3 regions of the Frateuria sp. GZRR33 genome follow, and region 1 is predicted to be linked to each of the others. Evidence: predicted binding sites of a transcription regulator. Region 1 holds the regulator's gene; each other region holds the start of a gene.

Region 1 (9,669 bases):
GGCCGAGCCGGTCGTCCACCCGCTTATCGAGCGCGCCGCGCAGGACACCGTGCGCATGCGCGCCGAGCTGTCCAGCCTGCGCGAGATGCTCGAGATGCAGCTCTCCAGCCTGGCCTGGAACGACATGGAACGCCGCCAGCCGATGCACACCCGCGTGCTGCGCGAGCTGACCCGGCTCGGCATCGACGCCGACGTCGCCCGCGCGCTGGCCGACGAGCTGCCGCCGCAGATGACGCCCGAACAGGCGCGCTACCTGCCGCTGGGCATGTTGAGCCGTGGCATCGCCGTCAGCGGCCGCGGCCGCTCGGATGAGGCCGGCGTTACCGCGCTGGTCGGCCCGACCGGCGTGGGCAAGACCACCACGCTGGCGAAGCTGGCCGCCCGCGCGGTGGTGCGCCATGGCGCCTCGCAGGTCGCGCTGGTCAGTACCGACCATTACCGCATCGGCGCCGCCGCGCAGCTGGAGCACTACGGTCGCCTGCTCGGCGTGCGGGTGTATCCGGCCTACGACGCGCAGAGCCTGCGCCAGGTGCTGGAACTGCTGAAGGGCTGCCACACCGTGCTGGTCGACACCGCCGGCCTGGCCGGCAACGACCCGCGGCTGGCCGAACAACTCGACGCGCTGCGCGAGGCCGGCGAGCTGCGCGCCTGCCTGGTGCTGGCCGCCAACGCGCAGGCGCAGTCGCTGGACGACGCCGTGCGTGCGTACCTGCCGGTCAAGCCGCACGCGGCGATCCTGACCAAACTCGACGAGGCGCCCAGCCTCGGCGGCGCACTGTCGGTGCTGATCCGCCACCGGCTGGCGCTGGACTACACCACCGACGGCCAGCGCGTGCCCGAGGACATCGCCGCCGCCGACGCACGCCTGCTGGTATGCCGCGCCGCGCAGGCGCTCAAGGGCAACACGCCGGCCGCCGACGAGGCGGTGCTGGCCGAGCGCTTCGGGACGATGGTGGCCCAGGCATGAGCGGAATCCTTGCAATGAACCAGGCGTGGGGCTTGAAAGACATGTTCAACGCGATCACGGGCGAGCGCGACAGCGCGCCGCCCGCACCGCACCGGCCGCACCAGGCGGCCAACGCCGGCGCACCGCGCCGCCGCTGCCGCGCGATCGCGGTGGCCGGCGGCAAGGGTGGCGTCGGCAAGACCACCGTGGCGGTCAACCTCGGCATGAGCCTGGCGATGGCCGGCCGTGACGTGATGTTGCTCGACGCCGACATGGGCCTGGCCAACGTCGACGTGCTGCTCGGCCTGGCGCCCTCGCGCCACCTGGGCCACCTGCTCGACGGTACCGCCACGCTCGAGGAGCTGGTGCTGGAGGGGCCGCACGGGCTGAAGGTCATTCCCGGCGGATCCGGCGCGCGGCGCCTGGCGCAACTGGGCAACGGCGAGCATGCCGCGGTGATCCGCGCGTTCGACGAGCTGCCCAGGCCGCCGGACTACCTGCTGGTCGACACCGCCGCGGGCCTGTCCGACAACGTGGCGATGTTCGCCGCCGCGACCGACGACGTGGTGCTGGTGGTCTGCGACGAACCGGCTTCGCTCACCGACGCCTACGCGCTGATCAAGGTGCTTTCGCGCGACTTCGGGGTGCGTCGCTTCCGCTTCGTCGCCAACCTGGTGCGCAACCTGGGCGAGGCCCGGGCGCTGCACCAGAAGCTGGCCAAGGTCAGCGACCGCTTCCTGGACGTGGTGCTGGATTTCTTCGGCTTCGTGCCGCAGGACGAGCGGCTCAAGCAGGCCATCCGCCGGCAGAGCGCGGTGGTGGACCTGTGGCCGGCGGCGCGTTCGTCGCAGGCATTCAAGCAATTGGCGGGTGCGGTCGATAACTGGGAGGAACCCGCGCGCGCGGGCCTGGACCGCATCGCGTTTTTCGGTGGCCAGGCCGTGACGGCGTCGGGGTGGTGACATGAGCGTGGCATCGGAATATCTCCAGCTGCAAAAACAGAGTGCAGACGAGTTGGTGCGCCAGCACGCGCCACTGGTGCGGCGTATTGCCTATCACCTGATGGGCCGCCTGCCGCCGAGCGTGGACGTGGGCGACCTGATCCAGTCGGGCATGATCGGCCTGCTCGAGGCCGCGCGGCACTACGCGACCGATCGCTCGGCGAGCTTCGAGACCTACGCCGGCATCCGCATCCGCGGCGCCATGCTGGACGAGCTGCGCAAGACCGACTGGACCCCGCGCTCGGTGCATCGCAAGGTGCGCGAAGTGGCCGAGGTGGTGCGCCAGATCGAGATCGAGACCGGCGCCGACGCCGAGGACGCCGAGGTGATCAAGCGGCTGGGCGTGAGCGCGGAGGAGTACCACCAGATCCTCGCCGATGCCGCCAGCGCGCGCCTGCTCAGCCTGACCGCGCCCGACGACGGCGACGGTGCGCCGGCCTTCGACGTGGTCGACCAGGGCAACCTGGGTCCGGCCGAGAGCATCGAACAGGAAGGCCTGCGCCAGGCGCTGATCGACGGCATCTCCGGCCTGCCCGAGCGCGAGCAACTGGTCATGTCGCTGTACTACGAGCAGGAATTGAACCTGAAGGAAATCGGCGCCGTGCTGGGCGTGACCGAGTCGCGCGTGTGCCAGATCCATGGCCAGGCGATCGTGCGGTTGCGCGCGCGCCTGGGCGATTGGCGGGATGGGAATGGGGAATCGGAAATGGGCAATCGCAAAGGCAAAAGCCGCCGTGCCCAACCCGATCGCTCCTCGCCCCGCTGACGATTGACCATTAACGATTCCCCATTCCCCTTTTTCCAGAGGAAAAAATGGACAAGAACATGAAAATCCTCGTGGTGGACGACTTCTCCACCATGCGGCGCATCGTCAGGAACCTGCTGGTGGAGCTGGGCTTCACCAACACGCTGATCCAGGAAGCCGACGACGGCAACAATGCGATGACCATGCTGAAAAGCCAGCCGTTCGACATGGTCGTGACCGACTGGAACATGCCCAACATGACCGGCATCGACCTGCTGCGCGCGATCCGCGCCGAGCCCTCGCTCAAGGGCCTGCCGGTGCTGATGGTCACCGCGGAGAACAACCGCGACCAGATCATCGCCGCCGCCCAGGCGGGCGTGAACGGCTACATCGTCAAGCCGTTCAACGCGGTCACGCTCAAGGAGAAGCTCACCAAGATCTTCGAGCGCCTCGCCGCCGCGGGGGCCAGCGCATGAGCGCCGTCCTCTCCACCTTCGACGAGAGCGCGCTGCCGGTCGAGCTGCAGGACCTGCTCAACAGCCAGGACGGCGCCGCCTTCGAGCAGGCGCTCGACGCGCTGGTGCGCCAGCGCGAGCAGCACCTGTTCCGTGCGCTGGGCCTGCTCGCGCGCGACCTGCATGGCGCGGTCAGCCGGCTCGGCAACGACCTGGCGCAGGAAGGCGTGCCGGGCAAGGTCGCCGACGTGCGCAAGCACCTGAACGACGTGCTGGAGATGAGCGCGCAGGCGGCCCATCGCAGCATCGACTTCGCCGAGCGCATGAGCCCCGAAGCGGACGCGCTGGCGCAGAGCGCCGAACAGGTGCTCGCTTCGGCCGCGCCGTGCGACCCGGTCGCCGACCTGGCCCGCCAGGCCAACGCGTTCGCCGGCAACTGCCGCGACGGCCTCAACGACATGGTCATGGCGCAGTCCTGGCAGGACCTGTCCGGCCAGCGCATCAAGAAGGTGGTCAACTTCATCGAGTCGGTCGAGGCGTCGCTGCTGGAACTGGTTCGCCTGACCGGCGCGCTCTCCGGTCGCGAACCGCCGCCGGTGGTGGAGAAGATCTCCGGACAGGACGAGGCGGACCGCCTGCTCAGCGAATTCGGGTTCTGAGCATGGACCCCTCGCTCGACGCCGAACTGCGCGACGATTTCCTGGTCGAGGCCGGGGAGCTGGTCGAGCGCCTGTCGGAAGAACTGGTCGAGCTGGAGGCCAACCCCCGCGACGCCGAGTTGCTCAACGCGGTGTTCCGCGCGTTCCACACGGTCAAGGGTGGCGCGGGCTTCCTCGCCATCGATCCGATGGTGCAGCTGTGCCACCACGCCGAGGACCTGCTCAACGTCGCCCGCAACGGCGCGCTGGTGCTGGACTCGGCGCGGATGGATGCGCTGCTCGAAGCACTCGACCTGCTCAACGCGATGATGGATGCGTTGCGCAGCGGCGCCTCCATGGCGATGCCGCCGCCGGCGCTGCTCAAGCGGTTGATGCCCGGCGCCGCGGTGCCCGCACCGGCTCCGCCGCCGGTGGCCGCGCCGGTCGCCGCGCCGCCGGCCGACGGCAGCATCGACGACAGCGAATTCGAAGCCCTGCTCGACAGCCTGTATGGCACCGCCGCGCCAGGCACCGTGCCGCCGGCCGCGCCTGCGCCCGCGACCATCAATGATGACGAGTTCGAAGCGCTGCTGGACAACCTGCACGGCACTGCCGCGCCGGGTGCCAGCGCCGCGCCGACGCCCGGCACCAGCATCGCCGACGACGAATTCGAGGCCTTGCTCGACAACCTGCACGGCAAGGGCGGTGCGCCTGGCGCCGTGCCGGCGCCGGTGCCTGCTGCCCCTGCGCCTGCGCCTGCGCCTGCGCCGGCCCCGGCCCCGGCCCCGGCCCGCGCCGCCGCGGCGGCCGAAACCAGCGTTCGCGTGGACACCGGCCGGCTCGACGCGCTGGTCAACCGCGCGGGCGAACTGGTGCTGGTGCGCAACCGCCTGCAGAGCCTGGCCCAGAAAAGCGGCGACGAAACGCTGGCGCAGGCCGCGGCCGAGCTCGATCGTGTCGCCGACGAGATGCAGGGCGCCGTGCTGGCGATGCGCATGCAGCCGGTCGGCCGCCTGTTCCAGCGCTTCCCGCGCATCGTGCGCGACCTCGCCCGCCAGCTGGGCAAGGAAGTGGACCTCGTCACCGAAGGCGAAGGCACGGACCTGGACCGCAGCCTGGTCGAGGCGCTCGCCGATCCGCTGATCCACCTGCTGCGCAACGCGCTCGACCACGGCCTGGAAATGCCCGAGGAGCGGACCAGGGTGGGCAAGTCCCGCCGCGGCATCGTGCGGCTGTCCGCCAGCCAGCGCGGCGAGCGCATCGTCATCGCGGTGAGCGACGACGGCCGCGGCATGAATCCCGAGGTGCTCAAGCGCAAGGCGGTCGAGAAGGGCGTCATCGACGAGGCCCAGGCCGCGCGCCTGACCGAGAACGAGTGCTACGAGCTGATCTTCCGCCCCGGCTTTTCCACCGCCGCGCAGATCTCCGACATCTCCGGCCGCGGCGTGGGCATGGATGTGGTCAAGACCCGCGTGGCGGAGCTGGGCGGCACGCTGCAGGTGCGCTCTAAGCTGGGCCACGGCAGCGAACTGGAACTGACCGTGCCGCTGACGCTCGCGATCCTGCGCGTGCTGATGGTGCGCGTGGGCCCGCGCCTGTTCGCGCTGCCGCTCTCCAACGTGGAGGAAGTGTTCGAGCTGACCGCCGGTCAGGACCGCATGCTCGACGGCCGCCTGGTCGCCAACCACCGCGGCCGCGCACTGCCGCTGGGCGACCTGGCCGGCTGGGCCGGCGTACTGGGTGCCGCGCCGCGCCACGTCGTGGTGCTGCACATCGGCCACCAGCGCATGGGCTGCCTGGTGCACGAAGTGCTCGGCCGCGAGGACGTCATGGCCAAGCCGCTCGGGCCGCTGTTCGAAGGCGTGCCCGGCATCGCCGGCGCGACCGTCACCGGCGATGGGCGGCTGGCGCTGGTGCTCGACCTGGCCGGCCTGGCCGACGACGGCGGGCAACTGCTGCCGTCACTGAGGGCGGCGGGCTGACATGGACCTGGTGAGCCTCGTCGGCACGATCCTGGCCTTCCTGGTCATCATCGTGGGCACCATTCTGAAGGGCTCGACAGTCGGCGCCCTGGTGAACCCGGCAGCGTTCGTGATCGTCTTCGCCGGCACCATCGCCGCACTGATGGTGCAGACGCCGGGCAGCGTGCTGCGCCGTGCGCTGGGCATGCTGCCGATGGTCTACCGGCCGCCGGTATTCCAGCCGTCCGACCTCATCACGCGGATCATCGGCTGGAGCGAGATTTCACGCCGCCAGGGCCTGCTCGGCCTGGAACCGCAGATCGAGGAGGAGCACGACGGCTTCGTCCGCAAGGGCCTGCAGATGCTGGTCGACGGCGGCGAGCCTGACGCGATCCGCGGCGTGCTCGAGGTCGAGATGGAGGCGCGCGAACACAACGAACTGGTCGCCGCCAAGGTGTTCGAGAACGCCGGCATCTACTCGCCCACCATGGGCATCATCGGTGCCGTCATGGGCCTGATGGCGGTGATGCAGAACCTTGCCGACCCCAGCAAGCTCGGCCACGGCATCGCCGCCGCGTTTGTCGCCACGATCTACGGCGTGGCGCTGGCCAACCTGCTGATGCTGCCGATGTCCTCACGGCTCAAGGGCCTGGTGCGCAAGCAGACGCAGATGCGCGAGATCCTGGTCGAGGGGCTGGTGTCGATCGCCGAGGGGGACAACCCGCGGCAGATCGAGGCCAAGCTGCAGGGGTATCTGTCGTGAGCCGGGCGCCGCGCCGCCTTGTCTCCCTCCCCTGCGTGCAGGGGAGGGTTGGGGAAGGGTGCTCTTCGGCCCGTGCCACCTACCCCCTCCCAACCTTCCCCTGCCAGCAGGGGGAGGAGTTGTGGCCATGAAACGCAAGCACCACGAAGACCACGTCAACCACGAGGCATGGGCGATCCCGTATGCCGACCTGATGACGCTGCTGCTCGCCTTCTTCGTGGTGATGTACGCCGTCTCGGTCGTCAACGAGGGCAAGTACCGCGTGATGTCCGAGTCGATCATCGAGGCGTTCAACGGCTCCAGCCATGTGATCGCGCCGATGCCGCCGCAGAGCGCCAAGCCGCACAACGTCGACCCGGCCATCGCCGCGCCGCAGAGCCAGCCCGGCGCCGCCGTGGCGCCGGTCGCGGTGCCGATCCCGCTGCGCCCGGCGCCGCGGCGGATGGTCGCCGAACGCGCCCCGCACGAGACCATGCGCGACGTGCAGGCTGCGCAGGAGGCACAGCGCCAGGCCAACCTCACGCGCATCCAGCACGAAGTGGAAAAGGCGCTGCAGCCGCTGATCGACAAACAGCAGGTCGTCGTGCGGCGCACGCCGAACTGGCTGGAAATCGAGATCCGCACCGACATCCTGTTTCCCAGCGGTGTGGCGCAGCTCTCGCACCAGGCCGACGCCGTGCTCAGCAACCTGGGCGGTATCCTCGCGCCGTTCGGCAACCCGCTGCGTATCGAGGGATACACGGACGACAAGCCGATCAACACGGCCGTCTTTCCGTCCAACTGGGAACTCTCCGCCGCACGCGCCGCCAGCGTGGCGCGGCTGTTCACCGAACACGGCGTGAGCCCCGCGCGGCTGGGCATCATCGGCTGGGGCCAGTTCCGCCCGGCAGCCGACAATGCGACCCTGGAAGGCCGCAACCGCAACCGCCGCGTGCTGGTGGTCGTGCTGAGTGACCATGCCATGCCGACCCGCTATTCGGGCGACGCCGACCAGGCGGGCCAGCTCGCCGATGCCGCGTCCCCCACCGACGCGCCGCCCGATGGCCTTGCCAAAGCGGGCGCGCAGGAGCACCTGGCCAAACCGGCGGTGCACCTGGTCGAGCCACCCCTGATCGTCACGCCCGGGCACGGCAAATGAGCCGCGCCCCCACCATGGAGCGAAGGCCATGAATTCCCCGGCCACCCCTTCCGGCAACACCCGGCACTGGCTCACCTTCCAGCTCGACGGGCAGGCCTATGCCGCGCCGCTGGCACAGGTGAGCGAAGTGATCCGGGTCGGCGAGGTGACGCCGGTGCCCGGCGCCGCGCCTGACCTGCTCGGCGTCCGCCACCTGCGCGGACGCGTGCTGCCGGTGCTCGACGGGCGCCGCCGGCTGGGCCTGCCGCCGCGCGATGGCGACACGGACAGCGCGCGTGTGGTGATGCTCAGCCACGCCAGCCATGCCGTCGGCCTGCGCGTGGATGCGGTCGGCGAGCTGCTGCTGCCGGGCGCCGACGCGATCGCGCCACCGCCGCCCGGGCGTGCCGTGCGCGTGGACGATCCGGTCGTCGGCGTGCTGCCGTGGAAGGGCGGCTTCGTCGCGCTGCTGGATGTGCGCCGGCTGTGCCGGCTGCCGGAGTCGGATGCGGCGTGAGCGGGGTCTTGCCGCAAGGCTTTCCCTATCCGCCCTGCGGGCGCCTTCCCCCGTAAACGGGGGAGGAAAGCACTGGCGCTGCGCTCCCTGGCGAATTTCCCGCAAGCGCGGGAAAGCGCCTCCGCACGACAACTCCCAGGTGAGCCTTCCCCCGTTTACGGGGAAAGTGCCGACAGGCGGATGGGGTGGATCTTGCCGCGGCCATTGACTGAACCGCTCGTCCGGAGGCTGGAAAGGCCGCCGCGTCGGGAGGCCGCCGCGCTGCGGGATCAATCCGGCTCTTTCGGCACCTCGCCATAACCGGCCGCCTGCAGTTCCTCGCGCGTGGTCAGCGCGGAGAGCGCCAGCGACATGCCCGGACGGATATTGGCGGCGACGAAGTTCTGGTGGCCCAGCGCCTGCCCGCACACCACCATGTCGACGTGGGCCTGGTGCAACTGGCGGATCAATCCGGCGTTCGGGTTGGGATGGCCAAATTTCTTCTGGTAGGCGGCATCCGACAGCGCCAGGTCGACGCCCCTTCCGTAGAACAGCACGACCAGGTGCACCTTCTCGTTGGGCACGCCCGCCAGCGCATACAGGTTGAGCAGCTTGGCCGCGGTGTGCAGTCGTCGGTTGATCTCGCCATGGGTGGCCTCGTCGCTGTCGACGTCGATGTACAGGCGGTGGTCCGCCGTGGTCGAGGGCATCAGGGCATCCGGCCCGACCGGCAGCACGCCACCGGCGCCATGGATGCGCGGGTAGGTCAGGCGCGGGTCGGGCTGCGGGCGCGAGGCGGTGAAGGCCAGGGCGGCGGCGCAGGCGATCAGCAGCAGCGCAATGCCGCTCCACGCCAGCGCGCGGCGGATCGGCGAAGGGGCAAGGTCATCGTCGGACATGGTGGTCGCTTTGCTGTAGGACATCCCTGGGCTGTCTCCTTCGGCCGGGTTGCCCCGGGGCGCAGTGCGCCAGTGTAGAAAGGGCGCGTGAACTGACGGGCAAAGGGCAGGGCCCGCTGCCGTGGTTGTGACGCCGCGCACACCTGCGCGCGGCGAAGGGGCTCACTCCGCCGGCTCCGAGCCGAGCAGGTGCCCGTTGACGCGCTGGCCGTACAGCGACATCGGCGTGTCGTGGAAGGCCTTGCGAGTGGCGGCCAGGTCGCCCTTGTAGCGCGGGTCCTGCGGGCGCTCGTGCGCATCCATGAACATCGCCACGTCCCAGGCTTCCTGGTCGCTCAGCAGGCCGCCGCGGCTGAGCGGCATGTTCGCCTTGATGAAGGCCGCCGCCTTGTCCAGCTCGTGCATGCCGGCGCCCCAGTTGAACGAGTCAGGCCCCCACAGCGGCGGGAACACGTAGTCGCCGGCGACCTTCTGGCCGCGGCCGTCCGCGCCGTGGCAAAGCGCGCAATCGCGCCCGAACACCGCCTGGCCGCGCGCGTAGTCCGGCGCCTTCGCCGGCGCCGGCACCTTCGGATAGCCGGCGCCCGCGAGCTTTACCCCATGCGGCGCGCCTTGGGCCATCCACGACGAATAGGTTTCCAGCGCGAG
Region 2 (9,669 bases), on a different contig from region 1:
GGCAGCACCGTTCAGCGCGGCCACGTCGGCGGCGCCGGACTTCAGCGCGACGTCGGCGACGGTGTCACTGAACTTCACGAAGTCGGGGTTCTTGGTGACGAAGTCGGTCTCGCAGTTGACCTCGACCAGCACGGCCTTGCCGTTGTCCTGGGCAGTGACCACGCGGCCTTCGGCGGCGACGCGGCTGGCCTTCTTGTCGGCCTTGGCCAGGCCCGACTTGCGCAGCCATTCCATGGCGACGTCGATGTCACCGTTGTTTTCGACCAGCGCCTTCTTGCATTCCATCATGCCGGCGCCGGAGCGCTCGCGCAGCTCCTTGACCAGTTGTGCGGAGATATTGCTCATCTTGAATCCTCGAATCTTGGTGTGCCGTGGCGGCCGGGCCGCCACGGCAGCGTGAAAGGCTTACTCGACGGTTTCGGTCGATTCGCGACCGCCACGGCCGCGGCCGCCGTCGCGACGCGGCGCGCCGGCGCCCTTCTTGGCCGGGCCACGGTTGTCGCGCTCGCGACGGGCCGGGGCGGCCTTGCGCTCGTCCTTGGCGACCGGGTTGCCTTCTTCGTCCAGCTCGACGAACTCGTTGGCGTCGCCGTGGGCGGCGTCCGGGGCGGCAGCCTTGCCTTCCAGGATCGCGTCGGCGGCGGCACGGGCGTACAGCTGGATCGCGCGGATCGCGTCGTCGTTGCCCGGGATGGCGTAGTCCACCAGTTCCGGGTTGTAGTTGGTGTCAACGACGGCGATCACCGGGATGCCGAGCTTCTTCGCTTCCTGCACGGCGATGTCCTCGTGGCCGATGTCGACCACGAACAGCGCGTCGGGGAGGCGGTTCATGTTCTTGATGCCGCCGAGCGAATTCTCGAGCTTGTCGCGCTCGCGGCGCAGCGAGAGCACTTCGTGCTTGACCAGCTTGTCGAAGGTGCCGTCGGTCTCGGCCGCTTCCAGCTCCTTCAGGCGGGCCACCGACTGCTTGACGGTGCGGAAGTTGGTCAGCATGCCACCCAGCCAGCGGGCGGTGACGAACGGCATGCCGGCGCGGGCGGCCTCTTCGGCCAGCGGCTCGCGGGCCGAGCGCTTGGTGCCGACGAACAGGATGGTGCCGCGCTTCTGCGCCAGGCCCGACAGGAAGTTCATCGCGTCGGTGAACAGCGGCAGGGTCTTCTCGAGGTTGATGATGTGGATCTTGCCGCGCGCGCCGAAGATGTACGGGGCCATCTTCGGGTTCCAGTAGCGGGTCTGGTGACCGAAATGCACGCCAGCTTCAAGCATCTGGCGCATGGTGACTTGTGCCATGGTGGTGTTCTCGATTGTTGGGCCGCCAAGCAAGCGACCCGGGGGTTGGGACCTCCACGCATCCCCGGCTTCGACCACGGCCGCCTTGAAAGACGGGCCGCGGCACCCCGAAGACGGTGCCGATACGTGTGTGGCGTTGGTTGGGCTTGGCACCGCGTGGGCGCTACAATCCCGTTTCGTCTTGCGCCGTGGACCTTCTCGTAAGGACTTCAACGGCTTGCAAAACCGTGCAATTGTAGCCGGTGCGCCGGCTTCGCGGCAAGCAGCCGGCCCCCGGCGCTGCCGCCCCCTCCAAAGCGGATTCCATGGCCATTACCCTCAAATCTCCCCAGGATCTCGAAGGCATGCGCGTCGCCGGCAAGCTGGCGGCCGAAGTGCTGGCGCTGCTCAAGGAGCACGTCAAGCCAGGCGTCACCACCGAGGACCTGGACCGGATCGCCTACGAGCACATCGTCAACGTGCAGAAGGCGGTGCCGGCCAACGTGGGCTACAACGGCTTTCCCAAGACGCTGTGCACCTCGGTCAACCACGTGATCTGCCACGGCATCCCGACGCCGGGCAAGGTCCTGAAGGACGGCGACATCATCAATCTGGACGTCACCGTCATCAAGGACGGCTGGCACGGCGATACCAGCCGCATGTACTTCGTCGGCACGCCGTCGGTATTGGCAAAGCGTCTGGTCGAGACCACCCACGAAGCGATGATGCGGGGCATCGAGCAGGTGCGCCCCGGTGCCCACCTGGGCGACATCGGCCACGCGATCCAGAAGCACGCCGAGGCGGCCGGTTTCTCGGTGGTGCGCGAATACTGCGGGCACGGCATCGGCAAGGTCTACCACGACGAGCCGCAGGTGCTGCACTACGGCAAGCCCGACACCGGCGTGGAGCTGAAGAAGGGTATGACCTTCACCGTCGAGCCGATGATCAACGCCGGCAAGCCGCAGACCCGGCAGCTGCCGGACGGCTGGACGGTGGTCACCAAGGACCACTCGCTCTCCGCACAGTGGGAGCACACCGTGGCGGTGACCGACGACGGCTTCGAGATCCTGACGCCGTGGCCGGATGCCTGAGGCAAGGCGGCCCCCATCCGCCTGTCTGCGCCTTCCCCCGTGAACGGGGCAAGGCTCGATAGGTGGGTGTGCGGCAGGTGGGGCCTCGCCTCGCCCGCACAGCAAGGCCCGATAGCCCGGTGCGCGTCACGTGATCCTTCCCTCGCCCGCGGGGGAAGGTGCCCGAAGGGCGGATGGGGGAAGCCTCGCGACCATGCCTCATCCACCGCTGGCCGTTAAGCTTCCCGGGTGACCATTCCACCCACCCTTCCTGCACTTCCCCGCCTACCCCCGGCCGTGCCGCGCTCGGGCGTCTCGGTGGAAGCCCGTCGCGCCCTGCGCCAGCTGCTTGAAGACGTCGACCGCGCGCTGACCGCCGCCTTCCGCGACGGTGTCGACGCCGGCGCGCTCGCCCGGCGCCGCGGCGAGGCGGTCGCGCGCGTGGTCGCCCACGTCTGGACCGCCTGCCTGGGCGAGGTCGACGGCGCGGCGCTGTTCGCCGTCGGCGGCTTCGGCCGCGGCCTCTTGTTCCCCCATTCGGACGTCGACCTGCTGGCGCTCGTGCGGGAGGCGCAACCGGCCCGCCTGCGCGCGCTGGAGCAATGCTTCGCCACGCTGTGGGACGTCGGCCTGAAGGTCGGCCACGCCGTGCGCGATCCGCTGCAGTGCCGCGCGCTCGCCGCGCAGGAAGCCAGCGTGTTCACCAGCCTGCTCGACGCGCGCCGGCTGGCCGGCGACCCGGCGATGGACGCCGAGCTGCAGGCGATCGTGGACGACCCGGCGCTGTGGCCACCGTCCGCCTATCTCGCCGTGCGCCTGGCCGAGCGCGACGCACGCCACGCGCGCTACGACGACACCGCCTACAACCTCGAACCCAACATCAAGGAAGGCCCCGGCGGCCTGCGCACGCTCGATGCGCTGCGCTGGCTCGGCAAGCGCCTGGCGCATGCCGACGGTTTCGAGGCGATGGTCGGCGAGGGCCTGCTCGATCCTGCCGAGTGCGCCACCCTGGAGCAGTCCGAAGCGACCCTGCGCCGCTACCGCTACGCGCTGCACCTGGAAGCCGGACGCGCCGAGGAGCGGCTGCTGTTCGACTACCAGCGTGCGCTCGCCGCGCGACTGGGCTTCGTCGACGAGCACGCCACCAACCTGGGCGTGGAGCAGTTCATGCAGGGCTACTACCGCGCCGCGAGCCAGATCGAACGGCTGGGCGTGCAGATCGTCGAACGCTTCGAGGAAATGCTCGAACCGGCCGAGACGGCGGCGCCGGTGGGCGAGGACTTTCTGCGCTACGGCTCGAGGCTGGCCGCGCGCGACCCGGACGTGTTCCTGCGCCGCCCCGCTGCGCTGGTGGAGGCCTTCTTCGCGCGCCTGGACGAGCCCGGCATCGTCGGCTTCACCGCCGACACCATGCGGCGCATCCATCAGGCCACTGCGCAGCTCGACGGCGCGCTGGCCGATGATAGGGAGGTACTTGCCGCGTTCCTGCGCCTGCTGCGCCAGGGCGCCCGCTCGGTGGACGCCTTGTGGCGGATGAACCGCCACGGCCTGCTCGCCGCGATCCTGCCCGCGTTCGGCCGCGTGTTCGGGCGCATGCAGTACGACCTGTTCCACGTCTACACGGTCGACGAACACACGCTGCGCGTGCTGCACAATGTCGCGCGTTTTGCCGACCCGGCCGCGCAGGCCGAATTCCCGCTCGCGCGGGAGATCTGGCCGACGTTGCCCACGCCCGAGGTGCTGCTGCTCGCGGCGCTGTTCCACGACATCGCCAAAGGCCGCGGCGGCGACCATTCGCTGTTGGGCGAGGAGGAGGCGCGGGCGTTCTGCACGAAGCTCGGGCTGCCGCCCAACGACGTCGAGCGCGTGGCCTGGCTGGTGCGCCACCACCTGCTGATGAGCGTCACCGCGCAGCGCCAGGACATCACCGACCCGGACGTGGTCGCGCGCTTTGCGCAGGTAGTGGAAAACCGCGAACAGCTCGGCCAGCTCTACCTGCTCACCATCGCCGACATCATCGGCACCAGCCCCAGGCTGTGGAACGGCTGGAAGGACCGCCTGCTGGCCGACCTCTACAGCGCCACGCGTTACGCCCTGCGCAGCGACGTGGAACTGCCCCGCGACGCCGCCACCCGCGTGCGCGAATGCCAGGAGTACGCGCTGCCGTTGCTGCAGGCGGACGGCTTCGACACGGCCACCGTCGGGCGCGTGTGGGCCGGCTTCCCGCAGGCGAGCTTCCTGCGCCACCGGCCCGAGCAGATCGCCTGGCAGACCGCCGCGATCCTGCGAGCCGACGGCGTGCTGCCGCTGATCGCGGTGCATCCGCTGTCGGTGCGCGGCACCACCGAACTGTTCGTCTACACCCCCGACCGCGACGGCCTGTTCGCCACCGTGACCGCGATGCTCGATCGCCTGCGCCTGTCGGTGCTGGAGGCGCGCGTGCTGGTTTCGCCGAACGGCATGGCGCAGGACACATTCCTGCTGCTGGACACCGACACGGAGCAACCGGCCACCCCGGCGCGCGCCGACGAACTCCAGCAGCGCCTGGCTCGCGCGCTGGCGCAGACCGTGCCGGTACACCCGGCGCGACGCAGTGCCTCGCGCCAGCTCAAGCATTTCCAGATGACGCCGCGGATCGGCTTCCATGCCGCCGGCGGCCGCACCCAGCTGGCGCTGGTGTGCACGGACCGCCCCGGCCTGCTGGCTGCGGTGGCGCAGGCGATGGTCGAGGCGCAAGTGCGCGTACACGACGCGCGCATCGCCACCTTCGGTGAGCGCGTGGAGGATTTCTTCCAGCTCACCGACCGTCATGACGCACCGCTGGACGACGCGCAGCAGGAGCAGTTGCGCCGGGCCTTGCTGGCGCGCCTGGGGCAGGGCGGCTGAGAAGCCCCTGCAGGAGCAAACCCGTGCGCGACCGCGACGGTCACGCCACTGCGTCGGCACCCCACAGCGCTTGCATGTCCACCTCGATATCCAGCGCGGCCAGATCGACCACCTCGCTGACGTGGTGCGCTTCCACGTCACCGCGGCGGCGGATCGGGGAGCCCACGCGCAGGCCGTCGTGAGTGGTGAGCGAGGCGACCACCGGCTGGTGGCCGACCGGTCCGCGCTGGGTGACCACCGCGATCGAACCGTTGCGCAGGCGCACGCCGGTGCCGGGCGGGTAGATGCCCAGCGTCTTGATGAACATCCGCGCCAGCCGCTCGTCCAGCGCGGCGCCCTCGTTGAGGAACAGCCAGCGCAAGGCGAGCGTGGGTTGCAGCGGCGGCCGGTAGTCGCGTCCGGAGACCCGCGCGCAATAGACATCCGCCAGCGCCAGCAGGCGCGCGGGCCGGCCGATCTCCTCGCCCATCTTGCCGCCCGGGTAGCCGCTGCCGTCGGCGCGCTCGTGGTGGTCGCGCACGGCGTTGAGCCACGCGGCGCTGGTGATGCCGTGGTCGCGCAGTCGGGCCACCCCGAGCCGGCAGTGTGCGCGCACCGCCAGGTGTTGTTCGTCCGAAAGCGGCCCCTCCAGCGCGACCAGTTGCTCATGCAGTTCGAACATGCCGATGTTCATGGTCAGCGCGGCGGACACGGTCGCCGCCAGTTCGACCGGTTCCAGCGCCATGGCGGTACCGGTCAGCTGGCAGGCGATCGCGGCGTTGACGGCATGGCGCGAGCCATAGGGCCCCTCGGGACACAGCAGGATGCTGGCCAGCGCCACGTCCGGGTTCCGGCGGCAAGCCTCGCGCACCCGCTCGGCGATCTCGGCCAGCGTGCCGGGGAAGTCCGTCGGCGAGGGGTCGGCCAGCAGCGCCTGCAGTTGTTCGCGCGCCTGGAGCACCAGCGCCAGCGGCGAAGGCGGGGGCGGCAGGAAGGGGCCGCGGCATTCTTCTTCCGACCCGTAGAACAGGCCTTGCTCGAGCAGCTTCTCCAGCTGTGCCTCGGTGCCGATCACCTGGCCCAGGGGCATCAGCAGTTTGCCCCGGGCGTCGTAGGCATTGAATCGCAGGGGCTGGCCGACCGTGATCTCGGCCGGGTCGATCGGACGCCGTGGCATGGCTCTGTTTCTCCGTCTCCCGCGTTCGCGTGAGCCGCGGGGAGCGAATGGGAATCGGCAACACCGGCACAAACTTGAGTTAGGCGGGGTGTGCGGCGGTGGCTCTCCGTATACTGGGGCGCTTCCCGAACCCCCTTGCTGCGAGCCGCCATGCCTGCCATCGAGACCCTGATCGACGACGCCTTCGAGCGCCGTAGCGAACTCACCCAGAGCGAGATCGAAACCCACCTGCGTCCGGCGCTTGGGCAGGTGATGGAGCTGCTCGAACAGGGCGAGCAGCGCGTGGCCGAGCCGGACGGGCACGGCGGCTGGACCGTCAACCAGTGGCTCAAGAAGGCTGTGCTGCTGTATTTCCGGATCAACGGCAACCGGGTGGTCGACGGTGGCGCCGCGCTGGCCTTCGACAAGGTGCCGCTGCGCTTCGGCCATGGCAACGACGCGGAGCTCGAGAGCCTGGGGGCGCGCATCGTGCCGGGCGCGCTGGTGCGCCGGGGCGCGCACGTCGCCAGGGATGCGGTATTGATGCCTAGCTACGTCAACATCGGCGCCTACGTCGGCGCCGGCAGCATGGTCGATACCTGGGCGACGGTCGGCTCCTGCGCGCAGATCGGCGCGCGCGTGCATCTGTCCGGCGGCGTGGGCATCGGCGGCGTACTCGAGCCGCTGCAGGCGAACCCGACCATCATCGAAGACGACTGCTTCATCGGTGCGCGCTCCGAAGTGGTCGAGGGCGTGGTGGTGGAGAAGGGCAGCGTCATCGGCATGGGTGTGTTCCTGGGCCAGTCCACCCGTATCTACAACCGCGCCACCGGCGAGGTCAGCTACGGCCGCATCCCGGCCGGCAGCGTGGTGGTCGCCGGCAGCCTGCCGGCGAAGGACGGCAGCCACAGCCTGTACGCCGCGGTGATCGTCAAGCAGGTCGACGAGAAGACGCGCGCCAAGACCGGCATCAACGAGCTGCTGAGGAGCGCGCAATGACCGTCACGCTGTACGGCCTGCCGAACTGCGATACCTGCAAGAAGGCGCGCAACTGGCTCGCCCGTTTCGAGGTGCCGCACGCGTTCGTCGACTACCGCGCCAATCCCGTGCCGGCGGCGACGCTCAAGGCCTGGGCGCAACAGCTGGGAGGCTGGGAGAAACTGGTCAACAAGTCCTCCACCACCTGGCGCAACCTGCTGCCGCAGCGCAAGAACCCCGGTTCCGATCCGGAGTGGACGCTGCTGCTGAAGGAATACCCGGCACTGGTGCGCCGGCCGGTGGTGGTGCAGGACGACGGGGCGGTGAGCGTCGGTTTTACCGACAACGGGTTCAAGAAGCTGTTCGGCAAATAAAGTTCCCGCGTCGGGAGTCTTCCTGTAGGAGCGCACTTGTGCGCGACCGCCATGCACCCGGTCGCGCACAAGTGCGCTCCTACAGGGATTTCGTAAGCAGGTGGGAGTTTCGCTTGAGCGACGTACTGGACTTGACCCGTGACCTGATCGGCCGCCGCTCGGTGACCCCCGAGGATGCCGGCTGCCAGGCGCTGATCGCTGGACGGCTCGCACGGGCGGGCTTTGCCATCGAGCACCTGCGCCATGGCGAGGTCGGCAACCTGTGGGCGACGCACGGCGGCGAAGGTCCCACGCTGGTCTTCCTGGGCCATACCGACGTGGTGCCCAGCGGTCCGGAGAACGCGTGGCAGAGCCCGCCGTTCGAGCCGGTCGTGCGCGATGGCCGCCTTTACGGCCGGGGGGCCGCCGACATGAAGGGTTCGGTCGCCGCGATGGTGCTGGCGCTCGAGCAATTCGTGACGACGCGCCCGCAACACGCCGGCCGCGTCGCGTTGCTGCTGACCAGCGACGAGGAAGGTCCGACCAACCTCGATGGCGTGCGTCGCGTAGCCGAGACGTTCCGCGCGCGTGGCGAGCGGCTGGACTGGTGCGTGGTCGGCGAGCCTTCGTCGAAGGAGCGGCTGGGTGACCTGATCCGCGTCGGCCGCCGCGGCTCGCTTTCTGGCACGCTCAGCGTGCGTGGCGTGCAGGGCCACGTGGCCTATCCGGAAAAGGCGAGGAACCCGATCCACGCCTTCGCCCCGGCGCTGGCCGAACTGGTGGCTACCCGCTGGGACGAGGGCAACGCGGACTTCCCGCCGACCTCGTTCCAGATCTCCAACCTCAACGCCGGTACGGGCGCCACCAACGTGATTCCCGGCGCGCTCGTCGCGCAGATCAACTTCCGCTACTCGACCGCCAGCGGTGCCGCTGAACTGCGCGCGCGCACTCAGGCCATCCTCGAGCGCCACGGCCTGGACTGGCAGCTGGACTGGAATCTTTCCGGCGAGCCGTTCCTGAGCGCCGCGGGTGGCCGCCTGCGCGAAACCGTGCTCGGCGTGTGCCGCGAGCTATGCGGCATGGAGCCGGAGCAGAGCACTGGCGGCGGGACGTCCGACGGGCGTTTCATCGCGCCACTGGGCGCCGAGGTGGTGGAGCTGGGACCGGTCAACGCGACCATCCACAAGGTGGACGAGTGCGTGGCGGTAGCCGACCTGGAGCGGTTGCCGGGGCTATACCAGGCGATCTGCGAAAGGTTGCTGGGCTAAGGCGCAAGAGCGCCCCCATCCGCCTGCCGGCACCTTCCCCCGCATTCGCAGGGGAAGGCTCGATGGGTGGTTTTGCGCTGCCGATCCGCAGTCGCGGGGGAAGACGCTGCCGATCCTTCCCCCGCGACTGCGGGGGAAGGTTCCCGAAGGGCGGATGGGGGCGCCTTTGGCGGGGAGCCCTGCCCAACCCGCCGCCGTCACCCACACGCTCCGGCACGCGCCAGCATGACACTGCGTTCCTGCGCGTTGTGCGTAAGCGCCGCAGCGCGCTCGAATTCAGTGCGAGCCTCGTCGCTTCGCCCAAGCCTGGCCAACAGGTCGCCGCGCACCGCCGGCAGCAGGTGATAGCCGGCCAACGCCGCGACCTCACGCAAGGCATCGACCAGCGCCAGCCCCGCGGCAGGGCCCTCGGCCATGGACACCGCCACCGCGCGGTTGAGTTCCACCACCGGCGAAGGCGCCACTTGCGCCAGCCGGGCGTAGAGTGCGGCGATGCGCGGCCAATCCGTGGCCTCGGCCGTGGTCGCACGCGCGTGGCAGGCGGCGATCGCTGCCTGCAGCGCGTACGGGCCTTCGGCGCCACCGAGGCGGCCGGCGCGTTCCAGCGCCTCCAGTCCACGGTGGATCAGCAACTGGTCCCACAATGCGCGGTTCTGCTCCAGCAGCAGCACGGGGCGACCATCCGCGCCCACGCGTGCATGGCTGCGCGA
Region 3 (9,669 bases), on a different contig from region 1:
TGAGCAGTTCGAAGCTGTAGCCCATGTGCAGGCGGCCCGCTTCGGTGTACTCGGCCATCGTCGCCAGCGAGTCCTCGGAGGAAATCTCGCCCAGCGCCACCGTCCCGGGGTAGCGGTCGAGCAGCGCGCGCAACTCGGCCAGGAAGGCAAGGTTCTCCGGCTGCGTGTTGTTGTACCAGTGGTACTGGAAGGCGTACGGGTTGTCCGGACTGAAGCCTCGCCCGACCCGATGTTCCTTGGGCTTGGGCGGGTTGTCGCGCAGTTGCGCGTCATGGAAGCAGAAGTTGATCGCGTCCAGCCGCAGGCCGTCCACACCGCGCTCCAGCCAGAAGCGCACGCAGTCGAGGATCGCCGCGCGCACGTCCGGGTTGTGGAAGTTGAGGTCCGGCTGCGATGCCAGGAAGTTGTGCAGGAAGTACTGGCCGCGCCGCGGCTCCCATTGCCAGGCGCCGCCACCGAAGATAGACAGCCAGTTGTTCGGCGGCGTGCCGTCTTCGTTCGCATCGGCCCACACATACCAGTCGGCCTTGGGGTTGTCGCGACTGGACCGGCTTTCCTGGAACCAGGCGTGGTCGACCGAAGTGTGGCTCAGCACCTGGTCGATCATCACGCGGATGCCCAGGCCGTGCGCCTTGGCCAGCAGACGGTCGAAGTCCTCCAGCGTGCCGAACATCGGATCGACGTCGCAGTAATCGGCGATGTCGTAGCCGTAGTCGGCCATCGGCGACTTGAAGAAGGGCGATATCCAGATCGCGTCGACACCGAGGCTCGCCACGTAATCGAGCTTTTGGATGATCCCCGGCAGGTCGCCCACGCCGTCGCCGTTGGTGTCCAGGAAGCTGCGCGGGTAGATCTGGTAGGTGACGGCGCCGCGCCACCACTGTTGCATCTGCATGACTTGGATTCCGCGCTCACTGGGGCACCGCGCGTACTGGACGCGCTGACGGTGGCCGGCAGCTTAAAGGCGAGCCGCACGGTATCGGCCCGCCCTGCATACGTATTCATGAGATCGCTCGGCGCGGCGACGGCAAGACGGTTGATGCATTGCGTCATCAGTTCGCGGACCATTCGCGCTGGACTCCGCCAGGACGGTGTTCCAGCGATATTGCATCGCAATAAACAGGCCTCCGGATGTGCGGAAAAAGCCCCGACAACCGGAGCCGCTGGACGGCTACGCCGGCTCGGGAACCGGCATGCGTGCCCCTCGAGTTCCGCGGCGCACCAATGCATTGGGACAAGCAACCATGCGCCTGGTACTGCGATGGTCGCCTTCCTCTTGCGCATCGCACCACCAGGTTCGCCCGAAACCGCCGGTTCGCCACGGCCGCTGCAGCCACCCATGAATACGTATGCATCTTTGCGCTTGGGGCCATAACCCGGGACTAACATCCGGCCCCGAAGGGAGTAGCACCCAAGCCAGGCCTGCCTGGTGGGGTGAACAAGCTCCCAGGGGTGTCAAAACGATTTTCACGGGGAGAGCTTCATGTTGAATTTCAAGCGCAATCTGCTCAGCGCTGCATTGGCTTCGAGCTTGCTGATGGCGGCGAGCGCCGCCGCAGCTGCCCAGTCGGCGGACCAGGCGTCGCCCTCGCAAAGCGACACGGCGAACCCGGGCGCGCAGAAGAACGATTCGAAGAAAAAGCAGGATGCGGTGACGCTGGGCGTGATCCAGGTCAGCGGCTTCGCCCAGAGTATCCAGACGGCCGTGTCGGCCAAGCAGAACTCCGACGAAATCGTCGAGGCGATCTCGGCCGAGGACATCGGCAAGCTGCCCGACGTCAGCATCGCCGAATCGATCGCCCGCCTGCCGGGCATCTCGGCACAGCGCGTAGCCGGTCGTGCCCAGGTCATCAGCGTGCGCGGCCTGTCGCCGGACTTTGCGACCACCCTGCTCAATGGCCACGAGATGGTCAGCACGGGCGACAACCGCAGCGTCGAGTTCGACCAGTACCCGTCCGAGCTGATCAGTGGCGTGACCGTCTACAAGACGCCCAAAGCCAGCCTGATCGGCCAGGGCCTGTCCGGCACGCTGGACATGCATACCGCGCGTCCCCTGGACTACGACAAGAGCGTCACCGTGCTGGGCGTGCGCGGCCAGCACAATTCGCTGGGCGCGGCGGGCGGCGAGAGCGCCTTCGGCAACCGCATCAACGCCAGTTACATCGGCCAGTTCATGGACCACCGCCTGGGCATCGCGCTGGGCTTCGCGCATTCGAAGACCCCGACCCAGGAGAACCAGGTCGGCCTGTACGAGCCGTGGGAGCAAGTCGGCGAAGACTGGCGGCCGGGCGTGGCGGCCGGCACGTGGTACTCCGAAGGCATCAAGGCACTCCGGCGCACCGGCTACACCAAGCGCGACGGCATGATGGCCACCGTGCAGTGGCAGCCCAACGACACCTGGACCAGCACGCTGGACCTGTTCCATACCAAGGCGACCCAGAAGGACACCGCGAACCAGTTCGAGGTGAACCTGGGCGACTACAACGGCGGCTACGGGCGCATCCAGGTCACCGATCCGCAGGTCAACGGCAACGGCACCTTCACCGGGGGCACGGCGGCCAACCTGTACCCGCTGGTGCGCGGCATGTACAACGAACGCCACGACACCATCAACGCGGCCGGCTGGAACAACCTGTTCAACGTGGGCGACGTGACCCTGGTCGCCGACCTGAGCTACTCCAAGGCCAAGCGCAACGAGGTGAACCTGGAGAACAACACCCAGCTGGTGCCGGCGCCGCAGCTGGACACGCTGCACCTGAGCTACCACGGCGACGACTTCTCGCAGCTCGACCCGTCGCTGGACTACTCCGATCCGAGCCAGCTCTACCTGCGCAACACCATCTACGGCTCCGGCTACGGCAAGACTCCGCGCGTCACCGACGAGCTGAAGAGCGCCCGCGTCGGTGCGACGATTCCGCTGCCGGACAGCGTGGCGTCGGTGTTGCCGGACATCGAGGTGGGCGTCAATTACGCCGACCGCAACAAGAGCAAGCACCAGCCCGAAGGCAACATCAACGTCGGCGCGCAGGGCGACACCCCCATCGCCAGTGACCTGCAGTACGGCCTGGTCGACCTGGGCTTTGCCGGCGTCGGCCTCATCCCGGCGTGGAACGTACCGGGTGCGGTGGCCCGCTACATGACCTTCGAGCCGAACGAAGACCAGTCCTATCTCATCTCCAAGGCGTGGACGCTGAACGAGAAGATCACCACCGCCTACGCGATGGCGGACATCGACACGGTGTGGGGCGTTCCCGTCCGCGGCAACGTGGGCGTGCAGGTCCAGCGCGCCGACCAGTCCTCGACCTCGCGCGTGTTCAACGGCACGCAGCCGGTCGGCAGCCAGATCCAGCCGGTGTCCGGCGGCAAGACCTATACCGACGTCCTGCCCAGCCTGAACCTGGCCTTCTCCCTGACCGACAACCAGATGCTGCGTGTGGCGCTGGCCAAGCAGGTCGCCCGCCCGCGCATGGACGACATGCGCGCCTCGCTCGACTTCGGCATCGACACGGCCACCGGCAAGCCGGGCGCAAGCGGCGGCAATCCGCGACTGGACCCGTGGCGCGCCAACGCCTTCGACCTGTCGTGGGAGCGCTACTTCGGCACGACCGGCTACGTGGCTGCCGCGTTCTTCTACAAGCAGCTGACCAGCTACATCTATACCCAGACGCGCGACGGCTACGACTACTCCTCGCTGGTGGCAGGCTACGTCCCGCCGGCCGGTTCGCCGCCCGCGCTGACGACCGGCACCTTCACCGCGCCGGAAAACGGCAAGGGCGGCACGCTCAAGGGCCTGGAGCTTTCCGCCTCGGTCCCGTTGAATGTCATCACGCCCGCGCTCGACGGCTTCGGCATCCTCGCCAGCGCCAGCTTCAACAAGAGCAACATCTCGATCCGCTCGCCGGAGAACGCCACCAGCGTCGGTAGCGGCCCGATCGACCTGCCTGGCCTGTCCAAGCGGGTCTACAACCTGACGGCCTACTACGAGAAGAACGGGTTCGGTGCGCGCATCAGCGAACGCAAGCGCTCGGACTTCATCGGCGAGATCGGCAACTTCAACGGCAACCGCACGCTGCGTTACGTCGTCGGCGAGAACATCTTCGACGCCCAGGTCGACTACACGTTCGCCGAAGGCAGCAAGCTCGAGGGCTTCAGCGTGCAGCTGCAGGCGAGCAACCTGACCAACGCGCCGTACCGGACTTACGCGGGTACCAAGGACCGCCCGCTCGAATACATCGAGTGGGGCCGGACGTACCAGCTCGGCGTGACGTACAAGTTCTGAAGTCGATAGCTGCACCTCCCCAAACCTGCCGGTTCGCCGGCAGGTCTTTTTTTGGGGCAGTCCGCTACACGGGTTTGCCGCAGGCACGCGCCTATCGTCCGTGAGTGCGAGGTCCGGGGTGGTGCCGGTCGTATGGTCAGACCGCCCCGGTGCCGCCACCAGCAGGAGCTTCATGCCGATCCGACGCACCCCGCTCATTTCGCTGCTTGCTTGCGCTTTATGCCTGGCCGGCTGCGCGTCTTTGCCGGCGGCTCACCCGGTGGACACCGGAGCGACGCCTTTGCCGCCCGCCTCGACCGGCCAGCCCCCGGACCGGTCCAGGGGCTCGGGCGTGTGGTACGAGATCTTCGTGCGTGCCTGGTACGACAGCGATGGCGACGGAATCGGCGATCTGGGCGGCGTGACCAGCAAGCTGGACTACCTGAAGTCGCTTGGCGTCGACGGCATCTGGCTGATGCCGATCCATTCCTCGCCCAGTTATCACGGCTACGACGTCACCGATTACCGCGCGATCAATCCCCAGTACGGGACGCTCGCCGACTTCCATCGATTGGTCGATGCGGCCCATGCGCGAGGCATCCGCGTGATCTTGGACCTGGTGGTCAACCACACCAGCGACCAGCACCCGTGGTTCCTCGCCGCCCGGGATCCGGCCGATCCGCACCACGCCTGGTACACCTGGGCCGGGCCGCGCGCCGCGCTGCAGGCGACCAGCGCCACCGGCGGGCCGGCCTGGCACGCCCTGGGCAAGCAGCATTACCTGGGCACCTTCACCGGCGCGATGCCCGATCTGGACTTCGACACGCCGGCCGTGCGCGAGGCGATCGACGACGTGGGCCGATACTGGCTCGCGCAGGGCGCGGACGGTTTTCGCCTGGACGCGGCACAGCACGTCTACTACGACTTCGCCTCGCAGAAGAACGATCCGGCCGTCCTGCGCGAGAACCTGGCATGGTGGTCGTCCTTCCACCGCGCCATGAAGCAGGCGGACCCGGATGTGTACCTGATCGGCGAGGTCACGCGCGAGGAACCCAGGGAGCTCGCTCCATGGTTCGGCCCGCTGGATGCGGTGTTCGATTTCCCGCTGGCCAGCCAGCTCGTCGCCAGCGCGCGCAATGAACGCGCGGGAGCGCTGGGCGCCCTGCTCCGGCACATCGCGGTGTCGATACCTGCCGGCCGGGATGCACCGTTCCTTTCCAACCACGACCAGGAACGGGTGATGAGTCAGCTCGAGGGCAACGCGCAGCACATGCGCATGGCCGCCGCGATGCTGCTCACCTTGCCCGGCGAACCCTTCATCTATTACGGCGAGGAACTGGGCATGCGTGGACGCAAGCCCGATCCCGACCTGCGCGAACCGATGCGCTGGCACCGCGATCCGGGCGGCGCGGGCCAGAGCCGCTGGAAGCGGTTCACCGCCGGTGACGGCGCCGACGTCTCGGTGGATGCACAGCAGGACGATGCGAACTCGCTGCTGGCCTGGTACCGCACGCTGATCGGCTGGCGCCGCGAGCTGCCCGTACTGCGCAAGGGGTCGCTGAGCGTTCCGGTCGTCCCCAGTCCCTCCCTCGCCACCTGGGAACTGGCCGGCGCCGGCGACGACGTGCTGGTCGTGCACAACCTTTCGCACCGGCCGCAGACACTGAAACTTGCCGGTACGCTCGCGCACTTCAGCCGGGTGCGCCTGGCCAGCGTGGCCGATGCGCGCATCGATGCCGGCACGTTGCGATTGCCCGCCTACGCCTCGGTGGTGCTCCAGTGAGGTCCGTGTCCGTGCCGCTGCTCCGGGCGTCTACGGAGGGTGAAAACCCTGCGGCGCGCGGTACGGATGAGTCCGTTTTTCTGTCCGCCCCGCGCACGTCTGGATCGTGCGCTGCACCATCGGAAAACCGCGCCATGTCAAGAATGAATACGTATGCATACGGGTGTCGCGATGCGCGCACTGGCCCCTACTATGGGTCCGGTTCCGGTCGCCTGCACGCGCTCTTCACAAAGCTCAAGCGCGCGTCGATGGGGCCGATCACGTTGTTCGTTGTCGGAGTATCGCTGGTGTCCCCCTCTTCCGCTGCTGCATCGCTTTCCCAGGCCCGGGCGCACGCTGCGCTGGCCAGCCCCGCTTCCATCACGCCGGCGGCGCCGGGCTTCGATATCCCGCTGGGTGCCGATACGGTTCGTGTCGAACTGACGGCGCCCGCCACGCTGCACGTGCAGTTCCGCAAGGCCGGCCACGCGGCGGCGCCGACGATCGTGATCGATCCGGCCCTGCAGGCAACGAGCCGGCCCGGCGCCGACGTATCCCACGACACGAACGGCGCCCGGCTGCACTCCGCGCAGCTGGAAGCCGTGTGGGACAAGGAACACGGCGAGCTGCGCATCGGCGTGCCGGGTCAGGCGCCGTTGCTGCGCCAGTTCGCGCTGCCCTCGCTGGCCCACGGCCGCCTGAGCCTGATCCACGCCAAGGGCGAGCCGATGTACGGCATCGGCGGCTTCGACGCCACCGAGCCGGCCACCGCCGGCCTGCTGCGCGACGGCTACCGTCCGGTCACCGCCGGTGAGCAGGGCCACGCCGGCGCACCGTTCGTCTGGACCACCGCGGGCTACGGCGTACTGATCGACGGCGTCGGCGGCCAGATCGCGCTGGGCGACACGCGCATCGACGCGCGCATGTTCGACGGCGGCCTGGACTATTACGTCTTCCTCGGCAACCCGCACGCGATCTTCGGTGCGCTGGCGCAGGTCAGCGGCCGCAGTCCGCTGTTCCCGAAGTGGGCGATGGGCTTTACCAACAGCCAGTGGGGCATCGACGAGAAGGAACTGCTGGACATCGTCCACGGCTACCGCGAGCGCCACATCCCGCTGGACAACTTCACCCTCGACTTCGACTGGAAGGCCTGGGGCGAGGACAACTACGGCGAGTTCCGCTGGAACGAACACAAGTTTCCCGACGGCGACAGCGGCAAGCTCAAGGCCCTGCTCGACGCCCAGGGCGTACACCTGACCGGCATCATGAAGCCACGCATTCACGTTGACACGGTCGAGGGCCGCGAGGCCACCGAACACGGCTACTGGCTGGCGCAGAGCGACCCGGCGCCGGACTACTTCTCCGGCAAGACCGTGCGCGAGCTCGACTTCGCCGATCCGGCCGCGCGCGAGTGGTTCTTCAATGCCGCGCTCCAGCACTCGTTTGAAACCGGCATCGTGGGCTGGTGGAACGACGAGGCCGACGACGTCGCCGTCGACCTGCAGCACATGGACATGCAGCGGGCGCTCTACGACGGCCAGCGCGCTATCTCCGACCAGCGCGTGTGGTCGCTCAACCGCAACTTCTACCTGGGTGCGCAGCGCTACGCCTACGGCATCTGGTCCGGCGACATCCGCACCGGCTTCGCTTCCATGGCCGGCCAGCGCCAGCGCATGCTGAGCGCGATCAACGTGGGTGCCATGCAGTGGGGCATGGACGGTGGCGGCTTCAAAGGCGGCACCCCGACGCCGGAGAACTATGCACGCTGGATCCAGTTCGGCGCGTTCACGCCGGTGTTCCGTGTCCATGGCGAACTGGGCCAGCACCGCCAGCCGTGGGTGTACGGTACGGATGCCGAAAAGGCCGCCAGCGCCGCGATCCGCCTGCGCCAGTCGCTGATTCCCTACATCTACAGCTACGAGCACAAGCGTCGGGCGACCGGCGTCGGCCTGGTCCGTCCGCTGCTGTTCGACTGGCCGAATGACGCCAACCTGCGCAACGACATCGATGCCTGGCTGTTCGGCGACAGCCTGCTGGTTTCGCCGGTGGTCGAGCAGGGCCAGACGGCCAAGCCGGTCTACCTGCCCGCGGGCGAGTGGATCGACTGGTTCAGTGGCAGGCACTACGCCGGCGGCCAGACCATCGAGCACGTAGCCGATGCCACGCACTGGAGCGACATCCCGCTGTACATCCGCGAAGGCGCCATCATCCCGGTCGCGCCGGTGATGGATTACGTCGGGCAGCATCCGCTCAGCGAGCTGGCGGTCGAGCTGTTCCCGGCCGACCACGCAACCGGTTTCGACTATTACGACGACGACGGCAAGACCTACGGCTACGAGCAGGGCGAATACTTCCTGCAGTCCATGCGGCTGGAAGCCCACGGGGACAGCGTGGCCTTCGCCATCGCCGCACCCCAGGGCAGCTACCAGCCGGCGCTGAAGTCCTGGTTGCTGAAGTTCCACGGCAAGCCCGCGCGCGCGGTTCGCAGCAACGGCCGTGTGCTGGAAGCCTTCGCCAGCGCCGATGCCCTGCGCGCCTCGGACGACGACGGCTGGGCCGTCGGGGAAGACCGTTTCGGCCCGGTGACCTGGGTACGCGTGGCCGCCGGCAAGGGCCAGACCGTCACGCTTGACGTGGTGAAGTAAGCCGAATATCGCTACCGGGGCCGCGCCCGCACGGCCCCGTCACCGCGGCACGCTTCCCACGGGAAGTGGCCCACGCACGTCCATGCCTGCAGGGAGCCTCCTACACCCATGCTGAGCCTTTTGCTGATGGCCTCGATGGCGACCGGCCCGAACCTTTCCGAAAAGCCTTGGCGCGAAGGCCTGGACTGGCATGGCGTCCACGTATCGATGCAGCGCGAACCCAACGACGGCTATCTGCTCCAATGGCCGACCGGCAAGCGCGTCATTCCCACGCCACCGTTCGAGGCCGCTACCGCCAGCCCGCTGTTCGACGGCCTCTACGCGATGGCGCAGGACGACCTCAAGCGGGACTCGGTGGGAGCCATCCGCGACGGCGCGTTCGACCACGGCCAGCCGATCCCCTGCCTGTGTTTCGAGACGGGCGAGAAGTGGCCCTACGTATGGACGCGCGATCTCTCGTACGCGATCGACCTGGGCCTGTGGCGCTTCGACCCTGCGCGCTCACGCAACGGACTGGACTTCAAGCTTTCCGGGGTACGCGTGCCCTCCGCGCCGCAGGGCCTGTACGTCATGCAGGACACCGGTTCGGGCGGCAGCTGGCCGATCAGCACCGACCGCATCGTGTGGTTCCTGGGCGCGCGGCACCTGCTGGACGACGCCGGCTTCGCGGCCAGGGTGCGCCAGGCGCTGGACGATACGCTGGCGCAGGACCGGCGGTACGCCTTCGACCCGGCGCTGGGCCTCTATCGCGGCGAAACCTCGTTCCTGGACTGGCGCGAACAGACCTATCCCGCCTGGACTGCCGATGACGTGGTGTTCATCGCGCAGTCCTTCGCGCTTTCAACCAATGTTCTGCACTACCAGGCGCTCGAGCTGGCGGCCGACCTGGCCGGGCGGCACGGCGACCGGCACGCAACCGATTACCGCGCGCAGGCCACGGCGCTGAAGGCGGCGATCAACGCGCACTTCTGGCGTGCCGATCGCGGCCTCTACATGAGCTACCT

The links. The regulator FliA, encoded in region 1, starts transcription of late flagellar genes. The targets are predictions, from matches to a motif close to TAAAGTTTNNCNNNCNNNGGCCGATAA.
Region 2: the regulator FliA is predicted to act here: its motif matches at 6,433-6,459, upstream of ACFWZU_RS01495 (HD-GYP domain-containing protein).
Region 3: the regulator FliA is predicted to act here: its motif matches at 6,276-6,302, upstream of ACFWZU_RS06695 (glycoside hydrolase family 31 protein).

What each region holds. Positions count from the first base shown of each region.
Region 1 covers NZ_JBHZGK010000002.1:377,246-386,914, forward strand. Annotated here, with positions in the region: gene flhF (flagellar biosynthesis protein FlhF) at 1-967, shown strand, start outside; gene ACFWZU_RS04120 (MinD/ParA family protein) at 964-1,908, shown strand; gene ACFWZU_RS04125 (RNA polymerase sigma factor FliA) at 1,910-2,713, shown strand; gene ACFWZU_RS04130 (chemotaxis response regulator CheY) at 2,761-3,168, shown strand; gene ACFWZU_RS04135 (protein phosphatase CheZ) at 3,165-3,806, shown strand; gene ACFWZU_RS04140 (chemotaxis protein CheA) at 3,809-5,767, shown strand; gene ACFWZU_RS04145 (flagellar motor protein) at 5,769-6,509, shown strand; gene motD (flagellar motor protein MotD) at 6,637-7,647, shown strand; gene ACFWZU_RS04155 (chemotaxis protein CheW) at 7,676-8,143, shown strand; gene ACFWZU_RS04160 (DsrE family protein) at 8,413-9,045, opposite strand; gene ACFWZU_RS04165 (c-type cytochrome) at 9,184-9,669, opposite strand, start outside.
Region 2 covers NZ_JBHZGK010000001.1:328,359-338,027, forward strand. Annotated here, with positions in the region: gene tsf (translation elongation factor Ts) at 1-345, opposite strand, end outside; gene rpsB (30S ribosomal protein S2) at 406-1,290, opposite strand; gene map (type I methionyl aminopeptidase) at 1,596-2,360, shown strand; gene glnD ([protein-PII] uridylyltransferase) at 2,658-5,225, shown strand; gene ACFWZU_RS01495 (HD-GYP domain-containing protein) at 5,266-6,381, opposite strand; gene dapD (2,3,4,5-tetrahydropyridine-2,6-dicarboxylate N-succinyltransferase) at 6,532-7,359, shown strand; gene ACFWZU_RS01505 (Spx/MgsR family RNA polymerase-binding regulatory protein) at 7,356-7,712, shown strand; gene dapE (succinyl-diaminopimelate desuccinylase) at 7,826-8,959, shown strand; gene ACFWZU_RS01515 (RNA polymerase sigma factor) at 9,157-9,669, opposite strand, start outside.
Region 3 covers NZ_JBHZGK010000004.1:166,761-176,429, reverse strand. Annotated here, with positions in the region: gene ACFWZU_RS06710 (alpha-glucosidase family protein) at 1-895, opposite strand, end outside; gene ACFWZU_RS06705 (TonB-dependent receptor) at 1,484-4,279, shown strand; gene ACFWZU_RS06700 (alpha-amylase family glycosyl hydrolase) at 4,611-6,041, shown strand; gene ACFWZU_RS06695 (glycoside hydrolase family 31 protein) at 6,329-8,665, shown strand; gene ACFWZU_RS06690 (Six-hairpin glycosidase-like protein) at 8,774-9,669, shown strand, end outside.